DNA from 3 places in the Streptomyces sp. NPDC043726 genome. Region 3 is predicted to be linked to each of the others. Evidence: riboswitches for the same ligand, from Rfam matches in the RefSeq annotation. Region 3 holds a riboswitch; each other region holds the start of a gene.
What was found. A riboswitch is a leader RNA that binds a small molecule or an ion and turns the genes downstream of it on or off. The one in region 3 is predicted to bind cobalamin.
Positions count from the first base shown of each region.

Region 1 (4,962 bases), on a different contig from region 3:
CGCTTGTGCGGGGTGCGGCCCATGGCGACGACCTCGCGGACGGCGAGGTCGAGGTCGCCGCCCGAGTCCTGCACGACCGCCGCCACCGTGCGGGCCAGCCGCCGCACCGGGAGCGACCAGGCGTCGGCGCCGTCGACGCGGACCTCCCCGGCGGTGGGACGCAGGACCCGGTAGACGGCGCGCAGCAGGCTGGACTTGCCGCTGCCGTTGGGGCCCACCAGGCCGATCGTCTCGCCGGGGCGGGCGGTCAGCGAGATGTCCCGGACCAGATGGCGTGCTCCGGCGGTGAGCGTGACGCCGTCGACGGACAGGTCGGTCGCGGTCATGCCACCCCTCCTCGGTCGGCGGTCCGTCGGGCGTCCCGGCGCATCAGCCACAGGAAGAACGGCCCGCCGCACAGCGCGGTGAGCACCCCGACGGGTATCTCCGTCGGCGCGGCGACGGTACGCGCGGCGATGTCGGCCCAGATGAGGAAGACCGCTCCGCCGAGCGCGGCCGTGGGCAGCACCCGGCGGTGGTCGCCGCCGACGAACAGGCGCACGATGTGCGGAAGCATCAGGCCGACGAAGCCGATCGGCCCGGCCGCCGCGACCAGTACGCCGGTGACGAGGGAGAGCAGGACGAACATGCGGGCGCGGAAGCGGGCCACGTCGAGCCCCATGGTGGTGGCGGCCTCCTCGCCGGCCAGCAGCAGGTTCAGATTGCGGGCCTGGACGAGCAGTCCGCCGATGCCCAGCACCATGGCCAGGCTCGGCAGCCACAGCGTGCCCCAGTTGACGCCACCGAGGCCGCCGAGGGTCCAGGCCAGCACGGCGCGGGCCTCGTTGCCCCGGTCGGTGGTGAGCAGCAGCAGATCCAGCACCGCGGTGAGCACCGACGCGATCGCCACGCCGGAGAGCACCAGGCGGGCGGAGGTGATCCGGCCGCCGGTGCGGGCGGTGGCGTAGACGAGCAGCAGCGCGCCCAGGGCGCCCGCGAAGGCCGCGGCGGACAGCGACACCGGTCCCAGCACGCTCACCCCGAACACGATCACCGACACCGCGCCGAGCGACGCGCCGGAGGAGACACCCAGCAAGTAGGGCTCGGCGAGCGGGTTGCGCACCAGCGCCTGCAGCGCGGTGCCCACGACCGCGAGCCCGGCGCCGGTCACCGCGCCGAGCAGCACGCGGGGCGCCCGGACGTCCAGCACGATGGTCTCGCGCGCCCGTGACCAGTCGGATGTCCCCCAGTCGGCGCCGAGCGCCTGGGTGACGATGCCCCACACCTGGACGGGCGGCACCCGCACCGAGCCGATCGCGAGGCCCGCGGTGCCGGAGAGCATGAGCAGCACGGTCAGGACGGTCAGTGTCAGGGCCAAGGCCCCGGGACGGGTGCTCTGTTCGTCGGTGGGGCGCGGCCCGGCGGGCGCCTTCGTGACCGGTCCGGTCACCGGAAGCTCTTCGGGTGCAGTCCACGGGCGAGGTCCTCGACCGCGTACGCCGAGCGGATGCCGACCAGGGTGGCGGTGAGCGGCAGGACGACGAACCGCTTGTTCTTCACGGCGGGTACGTCGGCGAGGGCGGGCTGGGCGAGCAGGAACTTCTTCTTCTGCTCGACGCTTCCGGAGCCGGCGTAGTCGTAGATGGCGATGACCTCGGGCTTGCGTTCGACGACCTGTTCCCAGGAGACGTCGCCGAACACGTCGTCCAGGTCGGCGAACACGTTCCTGCCGCCGGCCAGCCGGATCAGCTCGGTGCCCAGGCTCTTGCCGCCGGCGGTGAAGGCGCTCTTGTCGCCGCTGTCGTAGACGAAGACGGACGCCGCGGGCTCGTCCTCGACGGCGGTGGCGGCCTTGTCGATACGGCCCTGGAGGTCGTCGACGAGCCTGCCGGCCCGGTCGGAGACGCCGAAGATCCGGCCCAGGGTGCGGATCTCGTCGTAGGTGTCCTCCATCGTCACCTGCTTCTTGCCGCAGTACTCGCGGTTGAGGTAGGTGTCGATGCCCGCGTCGGCGAAGGCCGTGCGGGAGCGGCCCTCCTTCTCGTCGAAGGCGCTGCCGTAGCCGCCGTAGACGAGATCGGGTTCGGCTTCCAGGACGGTCTCGAACGACGGCTCCCGCTCCGAGAGTTCGGGGATCGCCTCGTAGTCCTTCTTCAACTCGGGCAGGACGGCCGAGTCGGGGAAGGCGGTCCCCACCATGCGGTCCTTCAGGCCGAGAGCGAGCAGCAGTTCGGCCGGGTGCTGGTGGATGGTGACCACCCGCGACGGCGGCTCGTCGTAGGTCGTCTTCACACCGCAGTTGTCGATGGTGACGGGGAAGCCCTCGATCGAGGAGGCCGAAGCCTTCGCGTCCTCGGGGCCGTCGCCGGACGAGCCGCAGCCGGCGGTGAGCAGGGTCACGGTGAGGGCGACGGCGGCCGCAGCGGCGCGTACCGGCCGACGCCGGTGGGTCGCCGCGGAGGACGACTGGGCAGGGGAAAGCGACTGGAACACGTAAAGCCTCCTGGAGTCCGCGCTCCTCGGAAACGGGCCCGCGACAGGGCAGTGTCCTGACTCCCGGATCGACGTTCCCCCTGCCTTCCCACGCGGTGCGCAGTGGCATGTCGAGGGGTGCACTCCCCGGTCACAGTGGCGGGACCGTGCCGGACTCACACCGGCTTCCTGGTTCCCGTCGCGGCGATGACCTGGTGATATTACGTTCCTGTGAGACGGGAGCGAAAGGGCGTGCGGGTGTGATGCGTGCGCCCCTTCCGGCCGGGGCGGTGGCCGGGGTCCGCCGTGGTGGTGCCGTACGAGCGGATGTCATGATGGCGGACGACAAGGCGACGGCGGAACGAGGAAGCCGGTGTGAATCCGGCGCGGTCCCGCCACTGTGATCGGCGAGCGGATCCCGAACAGACCACTGCCCGGAGGCGGGTGGGAAGGCCGGGACGAGCACTGACCCGAGAGCCAGGAGACTCACGCGGTCGCTTCCTCAAGGTGAATGGGGCGGATTTCCCCAGGGAGGAGGGCTCGTCGGGATGCCCATGGAGGCTTCGCACGACGGCCGTGTGCCGTGCCGGGTCGTGGTGTGCCGTGACTGCTGCTGCGGCAGCCCGAAAGTGACGGGTGTCGACCACGGCGAGCAGAGCGCGCGCCTCGCCCAGGACGCGCCGGTCCGGATCACCGACTGCCTCGACGTGTGCGAGCAGGCGAACGTGATCGTCGCACAGCCCTCCGCCGAGGGCCGTGCCGCCGGCCGATCCCGCGGTCTGAACGCGTCCACCTGACACCGCTGTTCCGGGAGTTGACGTGAATCCACTGCGGCAGGCGCCCGCCCCCGCCGTCGCCGAAGCCCTCGCGGATGTCGCGCGGTTCGGCACCTTCTTCGCGGTCGAACTCGGCGGCCCGGACCAGGGATGGCACCCGGTCGAGGACACGTACGCCCGCGGCGCCGCCGACCTGGTGGCGGCCACGGCTCACCGTTACGACACCCGCGAAGTGCGCGTCGGCGCTTCCATCGTGCAGCTCGGACACGCCGCGCGCCTGTGGTCACCGGTGCTGGCCTGCACCGTCGCGCACGGCATCGTTCCGGACCTGACCGGGCTGCAACGCGCCCACAGCGGACCGGAGTTGCGGATCGCCGTCCCCACCGGCCGGTACGCGGACGGTAGCCCGCGTCTTGCCGAGGCGCTGTACGAGGTGGTCGTCCGCAGGCACCTGGATCGACTGGCCGCAGGACTCCGCGTCAAGGTGGCGCCCCGGCTCCTGGCCGGGAACGCGGCCTCGGCGCTCGTGGAGGCGGCTCGTGCTGTTCTGACGGCCAGGCCGGATCTGCGTGAGCCCCTCACCGACCTCGTGGGCGCCTTGCTGAACACCGGCCGACTCGCGGCCACCGGACACCTCACCGGGCCCAACCTCGGCTTCCGGCGGCGCAGTTGCTGCCTGTATTACCGGGTGCCGTCGGGAGCCAAGTGCGGGGACTGCGCGCTGGCCGGATGACGGAGGAGTGCTCGGCCGGGAAACGAAGAACCCCGCTTCCCGGCCGGGCGATGTCGATGTCAGGTCGTCGGCAGCTCCCCGCGGACCGCTCGGGCCGCCGTCACCAGGTTCTCCAGGGAGGTGCGGGTCTCGGGCCAGCCGCGGGTCTTCAGGCCGCAGTCGGGGTTGACCCACAGCCGTTCGGCCGGGATGGCCTCAAGGCCGATGCGCAGCAGCTCCGCCGCCTCCGCCGCGCTCGGTACGCGCGGCGAGTGGATGTCGTAGACGCCCGGTCCGGCCTCGCGCGGGTAGCCGTGCGCGGCGAGTTCGCGGGCCACCTGCATGTGGGAGCGGGCGGCCTCCAGGCTGATGACGTCCGCGTCGAGATCGTCGATGGCCTGCACGATGTCGCCGAACTCGGCGTAGCACATATGGGTGTGGATCTGCGTGTTCGGCCGCACGCCGGCGGTGGTGAGCCGGAAGGCCTCCGTGGCCCAGGCCAGGTACGCGGCACGGTCGGCGGCGCGCAGCGGCAGTGTCTCGCGCAGGGCGGGCTCGTCGACCTGGATCACCGAAGTACCAGCCGCCTCCAAGTCGTTGACCTCGTCACGCAGGGCCAGGGCGACCTGGCGGGCGGTCTCACCGAGCGGCTGGTCGTCGCGGACGAAGGACCAGGCGAGCATGGTGACCGGACCGGTGAGCATGCCCTTGACCGGGCGGTCCGTGAGCGATTGGGCGTACGTCGTCCAGCGCACCGTCATCGCCTCGGGACGGGAGATGTCGCCGGCGAGGATCGGCGGGCGGACGTAGCGGGTGCCGTAGGACTGGACCCAGCCGTGCTGCGTGACGAGGTAGCCGGTGAGCCGCTCGGCGAAGTACTGGACCATGTCGTTGCGTTCGGCCTCGCCGTGCACGAGGACGTCCAGGCCGGCCTTCTCCTGGAAGGCGACGACCTCCTGGATCTCGGCCCTGACCCGCTCCTCGTAGCCGGCCGTGTCGATCCGGCCCGCCCTCAAGTCGGCG
Region 1 covers NZ_JBWKCI010000015.1:34,727-39,688, forward strand. The annotation lists gene AC068Z_RS34835 (ABC transporter ATP-binding protein) at 1-326, opposite strand, end outside; gene AC068Z_RS34840 (FecCD family ABC transporter permease) at 323-1,429, opposite strand; gene AC068Z_RS34845 (ABC transporter substrate-binding protein) at 1,426-2,472, opposite strand; cobalamin riboswitch at 2,502-2,682, opposite strand; cobalamin riboswitch at 2,777-2,955, shown strand; partial or broken gene AC068Z_RS34850 ((2Fe-2S) ferredoxin domain-containing protein) at 3,000-3,218, shown strand; gene AC068Z_RS34855 ((2Fe-2S)-binding protein) at 3,271-3,960, shown strand; gene metE (5-methyltetrahydropteroyltriglutamate--homocysteine S-methyltransferase) at 4,020-4,962, opposite strand, start outside.
Region 1: another riboswitch for cobalamin. It lies ahead of AC068Z_RS34845 (ABC transporter substrate-binding protein); the one in region 3 lies ahead of AC068Z_RS36195 (ABC transporter substrate-binding protein).

Region 2 (4,962 bases), on a different contig from region 3:
ACCAGGTGATCGGCAAGGGGACGGAGCCGTCGGATGTCAGATGCCCCAGAGGTGCGCAGAGAACCGGTGGTGACGCCCGTTCGGGTCGTCATCGCCCTCTGCCTGTTCGCGCCCTTCGTGGCGATGTTGTGGGTGGGGTCGTACGCGAAGGCCGACCCGGCCTTCATCGGCATCCCTTTCTTCTACTGGTACCAGATGGCCTGGGTGCTCCTGTCGACCGTGCTGACGATGGTCGCGTACAAGCTGTGGCAGCGTGACCAGCGCGCCCGCAAGACGGAGGGCGCCAAGTGAACGACGGCGTGAACGGCGTCGCACTCGCCGTCTTCATCTTCTTCTTCCTGGCCGTCACGGTCATGGGCTTCCTGGCCGCGCGCTGGCGCAAGGCCGAGAACGAGCACAGCCTCGACGAATGGGGCCTGGGCGGACGGTCGTTCGGCACCTGGGTCACCTGGTTCCTGCTCGGCGGCGACCTCTACACGGCGTACACCTTCGTGGCGGTCCCGGCGGCGATCTACGCGGCCGGCGCGGCGGGCTTCTTCGCGGTGCCGTACACGATCCTCGTCTATCCGCTGATCTTCACCTTCCTGCCCCGGCTGTGGTCGGTCTCGCACAAGCACGGGTATGTGACGACCTCGGACTTCGTGCGCGGCCGGTTCGGCTCCAAGGGCCTTTCGCTGGCCGTCGCGGTGACCGGCATCCTGGCGACGATGCCGTACATCGCGCTGCAACTCGTCGGCATCCAGGCGGTGCTGGACGTGATGGGCGTCGGCGGCGGCGAGAACACCAACTGGTTCATCAAGGACCTGCCGCTGCTGATCGCCTTCGGTGTGCTGGCCGCGTACACCTACTCCTCGGGGCTGCGGGCCCCCGCGCTGATCGCCTTCGTCAAGGACACCCTGATCTACCTGGTGATCGCGGTGGCGATCATCTACATCCCGATCAAGCTGGGCGGGTTCGACGACATCTTCGCCGCGGCGAACGACAAGTTCACCAGCACCGGGGCGGGCGGTCTGGTCCCGGCGGAGGCCGGCCAGTGGACGTACGCCACGCTGGCGTTGGGCTCGGCGCTGGCCCTGTTCATGTACCCGCACTCGATCACGGCGACCCTCTCCTCCAGGAGCCGTGACGTGATCCGCCGCAACACCACGATCCTGCCGCTGTACTCCCTGATGCTCGGCCTGCTCGCGCTGCTGGGCTTCATGGCCATCGCGGCCGGGGTGAAGGTGGAGAACGGACAGCTGGCGATCCCGCAGCTGTTCGAGAACATGTTCCCGGACTGGTTCGCGGGCGTGGCCTTCGCGGCCATCGGCATCGGCGCGCTGGTGCCGGCGGCGATCATGTCGATCGCGGCGGCGAACCTCTTCACCCGCAACATCTACAAGGACTTCATCAAGCCGGACGCGACACCGGCCGAGGAGACCAAGGTCTCCAAGCTGGTGTCCCTGCTGGTGAAGGTGGGCGCGCTGGCCTTCGTCCTGACCATGGACAAGACGGTCGCCATCAACTTCCAGCTCCTCGGCGGCATCTGGATCCTGCAGACCTTCCCGGCGCTGGTCGGCGGCCTGTTCACGCGCTGGTTCCACCGCTGGGCGCTGCTGGCGGGCTGGGCGGTCGGCATGATCTACGGCACGGTTGCGGCGTACGGCGTCGCCTCGCCGACGCAAGCGCACTTCGGCGGTTCGTCGAAGGAGATCCCCGGCATCGGGGAGATCGGGTACATCGGCCTCACGGCGTTCGTGCTGAACCTGGTCGTCACGGTGGTCCTGACCTTCGTCCTGAAGGCGGCGAAGGCCCCCGAGGGCATCGACGAGACCAGCCCCGAGGACTACACGGCGGACGCGGGCGACCCGGGCGTGCAGAAGGAGCTGTCGCCCCTTCATTGATACGGAGCCGTTCCGCAGCGGGCCGCCGAAATTCAGGACTGTCGGCGGCCCGTTGTCGTACACACTCGATCACATGGACTTCCGGATCCGCGCGGCGGAACCCACCGAATACGACGAACTCGGCGAGATCACCGCCCAGGCCTACCTCCGGGACGGCCTGCTCACCTTCGGCGAAGCCGACTGGTACCTCGGCGAACTGAGAGACGTGGCCAAGCGGGCGGCCGCCGCGGACGTACTCGTCGCCGTGGAACAGGACCGCCTCCTCGGCGGAGTCACCTACGTCCCCTCCCCCGGCCCCATGGCCGACCTCGCCCGCCCCGGCGAGGCCGAGGTCCGCATGCTCGCCGTGGCTCACGAGGCCCGTGGCAGAGGCGTCGGACAGGCCCTCGTCCAGGCGTGCGTCGACCGCTCGAGCGCAGCGGGCGACCGCACCGGCGTCGTCCTGTCCACCCAGCCCCTGATGCACACCGCCCACCGCATCTACGAACGCCTCGGCTTCCGCCGCTCCCCGGAACGCGACTGGAACCCGATCTCGGACCACCCCGAGTTCACTCTCCTCACCTACGAGTTGACGCTCTGAAGTCGACGCGCGACACAACATCTGGGGGTGTCACCGCCGCCCGGCACAAGATGTATGCTCATGCTCGCTGTCGCCGCAGGGGAATCCGGTGTGAATCCGGAACTGTCCCGCAACGGTGTACTTGTGCACATCTGTGCACATGGTCCAGTCCGAGGACCTGCCGACAGTGCGCCCGGCCGTCCGGTCCGGGTGACTGACGTCCGGGCCTCGTGGAGTGGGCCGGTGGACGCGACGCCCCGTGCGCTCGTGAGCTGCCTCCTGCCCTCCGCAAGGCCCCGTGCCGAGCGAGGGAGAGCCCCACGTGACCATCGCGCCAGCCGATCCGGCTTCAGCCGTCCCGACCGTCGAGGACGCCCCGGGCACCGCCCTGCTGCGGACCCTGACCCAGCTGACCGCCGACCTCCCCGACGCCGACCCCGGCCGGGTCGCCGCCGCCGCGCTGCGCGGCCGGTCCGCGCGGGCCGACGAGGCGGAGCTGCGCGAGCTGGCCACCGAGGCCGCGGCCGGGCTCATCTCCGAGGACCCCGCCTACAGCAGACTGGCCGCCCGGCTGCTGACGGTCTCCATCGCCGCCGAGGCCGCCTCGCAGGGCGTCACGTCCTTCACCGAGTCCGTCGCGGTCGGGCACCGCGAGGGGCTCATCGCCGACCGGACCGCCGAGTTCGTCCGGATCCACGGCGCCCGGCTCGACGCGCTCATCGACACGGGCGCCGACGACCGCTTCGGCTACTTCGGTCTCCGTACCCTGCACAGCCGTTACCTGCTCCGGCACCCCCTCACCCGCAAGGTCGTCGAGACGCCGCAGCACTTCATGCTCCGCGTCGCCGCCGGTCTCGCCGAGGACGACACCACCAGGTCGGTGGACGAAGTCGCCGCGCTCTACGGGCTCATGAGCCGCCTCGACTACCTCCCCTCCTCCCCCACGCTCTTCAACTCCGGCACCCGGCACCCCCAGATGTCGTCCTGCTACCTCCTGGACTCGCCGCTGGACGAGCTGGACTCCATCTACGACCGCTACCACCAGGTCGCCCGGCTCTCCAAGCACGCCGGCGGCATCGGTCTGTCGTACTCCCGTATCCGCTCCCGGGGTTCGCTGATCCGCGGCACCAACGGGCACTCCAACGGCATCGTCCCGTTCCTCAAGACGCTCGACGCCTCGGTCGCCGCCGTGAACCAGGGCGGCCGGCGCAAGGGAGCCGCAGCGGTCTACCTGGAGACCTGGCACTCCGACATCGAGGAGTTCCTGGAGCTGCGCGACAACACCGGTGAGGACGCCCGGCGGACGCACAACCTGAACCTCGCGCACTGGATCCCGGACGAGTTCATGCGCCGGGTAAACGCCGACGAGCAGTGGAGCCTCTTCTCCCCGGCCGACGTGCCCGAGCTGGTCGACCTGTGGGGGGACGAGTTCGACGCCGCCTACCGCAAGGCCGAGGCGGCGGGGCTCGCGCGCAAGACCATCCCCGCCCGCGATCTGTACGGCCGGATGATGCGCACCCTCGCGCAGACCGGCAACGGCTGGATGACCTTCAAGGACGCCGCCAACCGCACCGCCAACCAGACGGCCCTGCCGGGCCATGTCGTGCACTCCTCCAACCTCTGCACGGAGATCCTGGAGGTCACCGACGACGGGGAGACGGCGGTCTGCAACCTGGGCTCGGTGAACCTCGGTTCGTTCGTGGCGGACGGTGACATCGACTGGGAGCGCCTGGACGAGACCGTCCGCACGGCCGTCACCTTCCTCGACCGGGTCGTCGACATCAACTTCTACCCGACCGAGCAGGCGGGCCGGTCCAACGCCAAGTGGCGGCCGGTGGGCCTCGGCGCGATGGGCCTGCAGGACGTCTTCTTCAAGCTGCGGCTGCCCTTCGACTCGCCGGAGGCCAAGGCGCTCTCCACCCGCATCGCCGAGCGCATCATGCTCGCCGCCTACGAGGCCTCCGCCGACCTCGCCGAGCGCGAGGGCCCGCTGCCGGCCTGGGAGAAGACCCGTACCGCCCGGGGCGTCCTGCACCCCGACCACTACGACACCAAACTCACCTGGCCGGAGCGGTGGGCGGCCCTGCGCAGCCGTATCGCCGAGGTGGGCATGCGCAACTCCCTGCTGCTGGCCATCGCGCCCACGGCGACCATCGCCTCCATCGCCGGTGTCTACGAGTGCATCGAGCCGCAGGTGTCCAACCTGTTCAAGCGCGAGACGCTGTCGGGCGAGTTCCTCCAGGTCAACTCCTACCTGGTGCAGGACCTCAAGCGGCTCGGCGTGTGGGACGCCCGCACCCGTGAGGCGCTGCGCGAGGCGAACGGCTCGGTGCAGGACTTCGCCTGGATCCCGGCGGACGTACGGGCGTTGTACCGCACGGCGTGGGAGATCCCGCAGCGCGGTCTGATCGACATGGCGGCGGCGCGGACCCCGTTCCTCGACCAGTCCCAGTCGCTGAACCTGTTCCTGGAGACGCCGACCATCGGCAAGCTCTCCTCGATGTACGCGTACGCCTGGAA
Region 2 covers NZ_JBWKCI010000001.1:207,748-212,709, forward strand. The annotation lists gene AC068Z_RS00965 (DUF3311 domain-containing protein) at 34-291, shown strand; gene mctP (monocarboxylate uptake permease MctP) at 288-1,883, shown strand; gene AC068Z_RS00975 (GNAT family N-acetyltransferase) at 1,957-2,463, shown strand; cobalamin riboswitch at 2,518-2,642, shown strand; gene AC068Z_RS00980 (ribonucleoside-diphosphate reductase subunit alpha) at 2,765-4,962, shown strand, end outside.
Region 2: another riboswitch for cobalamin. It lies ahead of AC068Z_RS00980 (ribonucleoside-diphosphate reductase subunit alpha); the one in region 3 lies ahead of AC068Z_RS36195 (ABC transporter substrate-binding protein).

Region 3 (4,962 bases):
GCCGAGCTCCAGGGCGCGCACCAGGAGATCGGTGACGAGAAGCACGCGCAGGGCGCCGGTGTCGAAACCGGGCGCATGGGCCTCGACCCGGGTCAGGCCGCGCCGGGCGGGCGCGGCGTCGACGGGCTCGCCCGTTCGGGCGTCGATGATGCGCAGCACTCCCCGAGCGTAGGCGGGCGCGCGCCGGAGCGCAGCATGCGGCTCGGTTTCCGGACAGGTCGGGTCGGGTCAGGCAGGTCGGGTCAGGCAGGTCAGGTCAGGTCAGGTCAGGTCAGGTCAGGTCACGGTGCCGAGGAACCGGACGTGCGGACGGCGGTCGGCGCCCTCCCGGCTCACGGCGGCGCGGACGCCGTAGACCTCGGCGATCAGCTCCTCGGTCAGCACGTCACCGGGGGTCCCTGCCGCCACCGCGCGCCCCGCCCGCAGGACGACGACCTCGTCGCAGTACATCGCGGCGAGATTGAGGTCGTGCAGGGCGATCACGGCCGTCAGCGGGAGGCCGGTGACGAGGGTGAGCAGATCGAGCTGGTGGTGGATGTCGAGGTGGTTGGTGGGCTCGTCGAGGAGCAGTTCGCGGGGTTCCTGGGCGAGCGCGCGGGCGATCTGCACCCGTTGGCGTTCCCCGCCGGAGAGGGTGTGCCAGGACTGGTCGGCGTGGCCGGTGAGGCCGGTGCGGTCCAGGGCGGCCCGCACGGCCCGTTCGTCCCGCGCGGAGGCGGGCGCCCAGGCCCGTCGGTGCGGCAGGCGGCCGAGTCGTACGACGTCCAGGACCGTCAGTTCGACCTGCGTGTCCGCCTGTTGCTCGACCACGGCGAGGCGGCGGGCGATCTCCCGGCGGGGCCGGCCCGTGAGCGGATCGCCGTCGAGGGTGACGACACCGGCCGAGGGCGCGAGCACTCCGGCCAGCAGCCGCAGCAGCGTGGACTTGCCGGAGCCGTTGGGCCCGAGGAGGCCTACGGTGGTGCCGGGGGCGGGCGCCAGAGTGACCCCGTCCAGGATGAGCCGACCGTCGGCCCGGCGGCTCACCCGGTCCGCGCAAAGGCCAGCCGCCCCCTTGTCCGTCAGGTCCGAACGCCCGCTCATCGCACCCTCCGTCCGGTCAAGGCGCCCGCTCATCGCACCTTCCCCGTCCGATACAGCACCGCCACGAACGCCGGAACCCCGATCAGCGAGGTCACGACACCCACGGGCACCTCCTGGGGATCGAGGACGGTACGGGCCAGCGTGTCGACCCACACCAGGAACACCGCGCCCACCAGCGCGGTCAGCGGCAGCAGCCGGGTGTGGCCGGGGCCGGCCAGCGCGCGGGCCGCGTGGGGCAGGACCAGGCCGACGAAGCCGATGGCCCCCGCCGAGCTGACCAGAGCGGCCGTGAGCAGGGCCGTGACGCACAGCAGGACCAGCCGGGTGCGGGCGACCGACACCCCCAGGGATGCCGCGGCGTCCTGTCCGAAGGCGAAGGCGTCGAGCGTGCGGGCGTACGACAGACAGACCACGAGCGCCACGGCGAGGACGGCCCCGCACAGCCAGACGTCGGTCCACCCCGCGCCCGCGAGCGAGCCGAGGAGCCAGAACAGCACCCCGCGCGTGGTCTCGGCGTCGGCCGAGGTCATCACCACGAAAGAGGTGAGCGCGGAGAAGAGCTGCATGGCCGCGACCCCCGCCAGGACGACCCGGTCGGTCGTGCCGCCCAGGGTGTGGCTGAGCAGCAGCACCAGCGCGAAGGAGACCAGCGCGCCCACGAACGCCCCCGCGGAGACCGGGACCGCGCCCCCGCCCACACCGAGGACGACCACCACGACCGCCCCGGTCGAGGCGCCGGAGGACACGCCGAGCACGAAGGGATCCGCGAGCGGGTTGCGCAGCAACGACTGCATCACCGCCCCGCACACGGCGAGCCCGGCGCCGCACACCGCCGCGAGGAGGGTGCGCGGCAGCCGGAGCTGCCAGACGATGCCGTCGCGGATCGGCGTCAACCGCGAGCTGCCGAGGCCGAGATGGGACAGAACCGTGGACCAGACGTCTGCGACCCGGATGTCGGCGGGCCCGATGGTGATCGCCACGGCCAAGGAGCAGCACAGCACGACGAACCCGGCCCCGCCGAGCAGCAGCGTTCGCCGGAGGCTCACTTGGCGAGCCCGAACTCGCGCAGCGCTGCGGCGACCTGCTCCACGCCCTCCACCGTGCGGATCGTCGGGTTCATGGCCTGGCCGCTGAGCAGGACGTACCGCTTGTGCTTGACGGCGTCCATGGTCCTGGTGACGGGGTTGGACTCCAGGAAGGCGATCTTCTTGGCGGCCGACTCGGCCGTCTGCGACTTGCGGGTCAGATCGCCGATGACCAGGACGTCGGGATCGCGGTCCGCGACGGTCTCCCAGTTGATCTGGGGCCATTCGTCGTGGGTGTCGTCGAAGACGTTCCGCGCCCCGAGGGCGCGGGTGATGATGCCGGGGGCACCGCAACAACCCGCCATGTAGGGCGACTCGGCGTTGGCGAACCAGTACAGGAGGGTGACGTCGGAGGCGTCGACGCCCGAAGTGGCCTTCGCCATCCGCTTCTCCAGCGAGGCGACCAGTTCCTCGCCCCGCCGCTGCACGCCGAACACGGCGGCCAGGTCGCGGACTTCGCCGTAGACGTCCTCGATGGCCAGCGGGGTGGTCCGTACCCCGTCGCCGCCCGCGGAGTTGTCCTTGCCGACGCAGTCGGACGGGGAGACGTAGGTCGGCACGCCGAGCTTCTCGAACTGCTCGCGGCCGGCGACGCCGCCCTTGCCGAGGGTGGAGACGAAGGAGGCGGAGACGAAGTCGGGCTCGGCCGCCAGGACACGTTCGTAGGAGGGGTTGTTCTCGGCGATGCGCGGGACGTCGGCATTGGCCTTCTCCAGGCCCTTCATCACCGGGTCGGTCCAGGTCGCCGTCCCCGCGAGGCGGTCGGCGAGGCCGAGGGAGAGCAGGATCTCGGTGCTGCCCTGGTTCAGGGAGACGGCGTGCCGGGGCGGGTGCGCGACGCGTACGGCGTGGCCGCAGTTGTCGAGGGTGACGGCGGCTTTGGCGTCGTCGGCCGGGGTGTTGTCCGCGCAGCCGGTCAGGAGCAGTCCGGCGGCCGTGAGCAGGGCGGCGGGGCGGGTGAGACGTGCGATGGGCACGGGTGCGGTTCCTCAGTCGTCGAGGGCTCGAACGCGGAGCCCGTCCGTACGGTGCTCCCCCGCCGTCCGTTCGACCGCGGGGGCCGCCAGCAGGTCTTCGGACTCGGGGTCGTCCGGTCGGGGCGCCTTCCCAGACGGCTGTCACACCGTCCAGTGGCCGAGGCCCCGCCCGTCACCCTCACCGCTGCGCGTCAGCTCCGGATTCGCACCGGATTCCCTGACCCATGAGCATGGGTTCGACTGGCCTCGGCAAGCTACCACGCGAGGCCCGGGAATCTCCGGGCGCCCTTGGCCGTTGAGCTGGGCAAGGCATGGCACGAGGTCGAGGAGGCCCCTGGTGTACGGCGACGAAGCGACGATCCGCAAGATCCTCACCGAGCTCGGCGACACCTGGGCCGTGGTGGGTCTGTCGTCGAACCAGAGGCGCGCGGCCTACGGCGTCGCCCAGGTGCTCCAGCGCTACGGCAAGCGTGTGGTGCCGGTGCACCCCAAGGCGGAGACCGTGCACGGCGAGCAGGGCTACGCCTCCCTCGCGGACATCCCCTTCGACGTGGACGTCGTCGATGTCTTCGTCAACAGCGAGCTGGCCGGGCCGGTCGCGGACGAGGCCGTCGCCAAGGGCGCCAAGGCGGTCTGGTTCCAGCTCGACGTGATCGACGAGGCCGCCTACGACCGGACGCGGGCGGCCGGCCTGGACATGGTCATGGACCGCTGCCCGGCCATCGAGATCCCGCTGCTGCGGTGACGCACGGCGAGATGGCGTACAGCGACATGGCGTAGACAGGGGTGCACAGCCGTCACCCGTCCGCGAGGAAGAACCGATGCCCGAGCCCCAGTCGCCCGCCCGCTGCTGCATGCCCTCGTCCGGGACCGGCTCGGCCGGGCGGCAGCCCGTCGCCCTGGGTTCCCGGGCGCCGGTCGCCACGGGCACCCTCTCCACTGACGGCATGGTCCTGCTCCCCGGCGGCGAGTTCCTCATGGGGGCGGAGGACAGCGAGGGGTTCCCGGACGACGGCGAGGGCCCGGTACGACCCGTGCGGCTGAGCTCCTTCCGCATGGACACCCGCGCGGTGACCAACGACGCCTTCGCCGCGTTCGTCGCCGACACCGGCCATCTCACCGACGCCGAGCGCCTGGACTGGTCGTACGTCTTCGCCGGGTTCCTGCCCGCCGCCCTGCGCCGGGGCGCCCCGCGGCCCGAGCGGACGCCCTGGTGGTGCGCGGTCGCGGGTGCGGCCTGGGACCGGCCGGAGGGCCCGGGCAGCGATCTCGCCGGACGCGGTGACCACCCGGTGGTCCATGTGTCCTGGTACGACGCCGCCGCCTACGCGGCCTGGGCGGGCAAGCGGCTGCCGACGGAGGCCGAGTGGGAGTACGCGGCCCGTGGCGGCCTGGAGCGGAAGCGCTACCCCTGGGGCGACGACCTCGACCCCGACGGCACCTACCGCTGCAACATCTGGCGCGGCACCTTCCCCACCAAGAACACCGCCGCCGACGGCTACCGGGGCACCGCCCCCGTGGACGCCTTCGAGCCCAACGGGTACGGGCTCCACAACATGGCGGGCAATGTGTGGGAGTGGTGCGCGGACTGGTGGTCCACGGACCATCGGCGGGCCGTCGACCCCACCGGCCCGGCCGAGGGCACCGCCAAGGTGATCCGCGGTGGTTCCCACATGTGCCACGCCTCCTACTGCAACCGGTACCGGGTCGCCGCCCGCAGCGCCAACACCCCGGACAGCTCCAGCGGTCACGCGGGGTTCCGCTGCGCGGCCGACGCCTGACATCCGGTACGACCATAATGCTGGGGTGACTTCCAC
Region 3 covers NZ_JBWKCI010000016.1:112,543-117,504, forward strand. The annotation lists gene AC068Z_RS36180 (hypothetical protein) at 1-159, opposite strand, end outside; gene AC068Z_RS36185 (ABC transporter ATP-binding protein) at 277-1,083, opposite strand; gene AC068Z_RS36190 (FecCD family ABC transporter permease) at 1,113-2,129, opposite strand; gene AC068Z_RS36195 (ABC transporter substrate-binding protein) at 2,126-3,145, opposite strand; cobalamin riboswitch at 3,231-3,390, opposite strand; gene AC068Z_RS36200 (CoA-binding protein) at 3,483-3,890, shown strand; gene AC068Z_RS36205 (formylglycine-generating enzyme family protein) at 3,967-4,926, shown strand; gene AC068Z_RS36210 (4-hydroxybenzoate 3-monooxygenase) at 4,952-4,962, shown strand, end outside.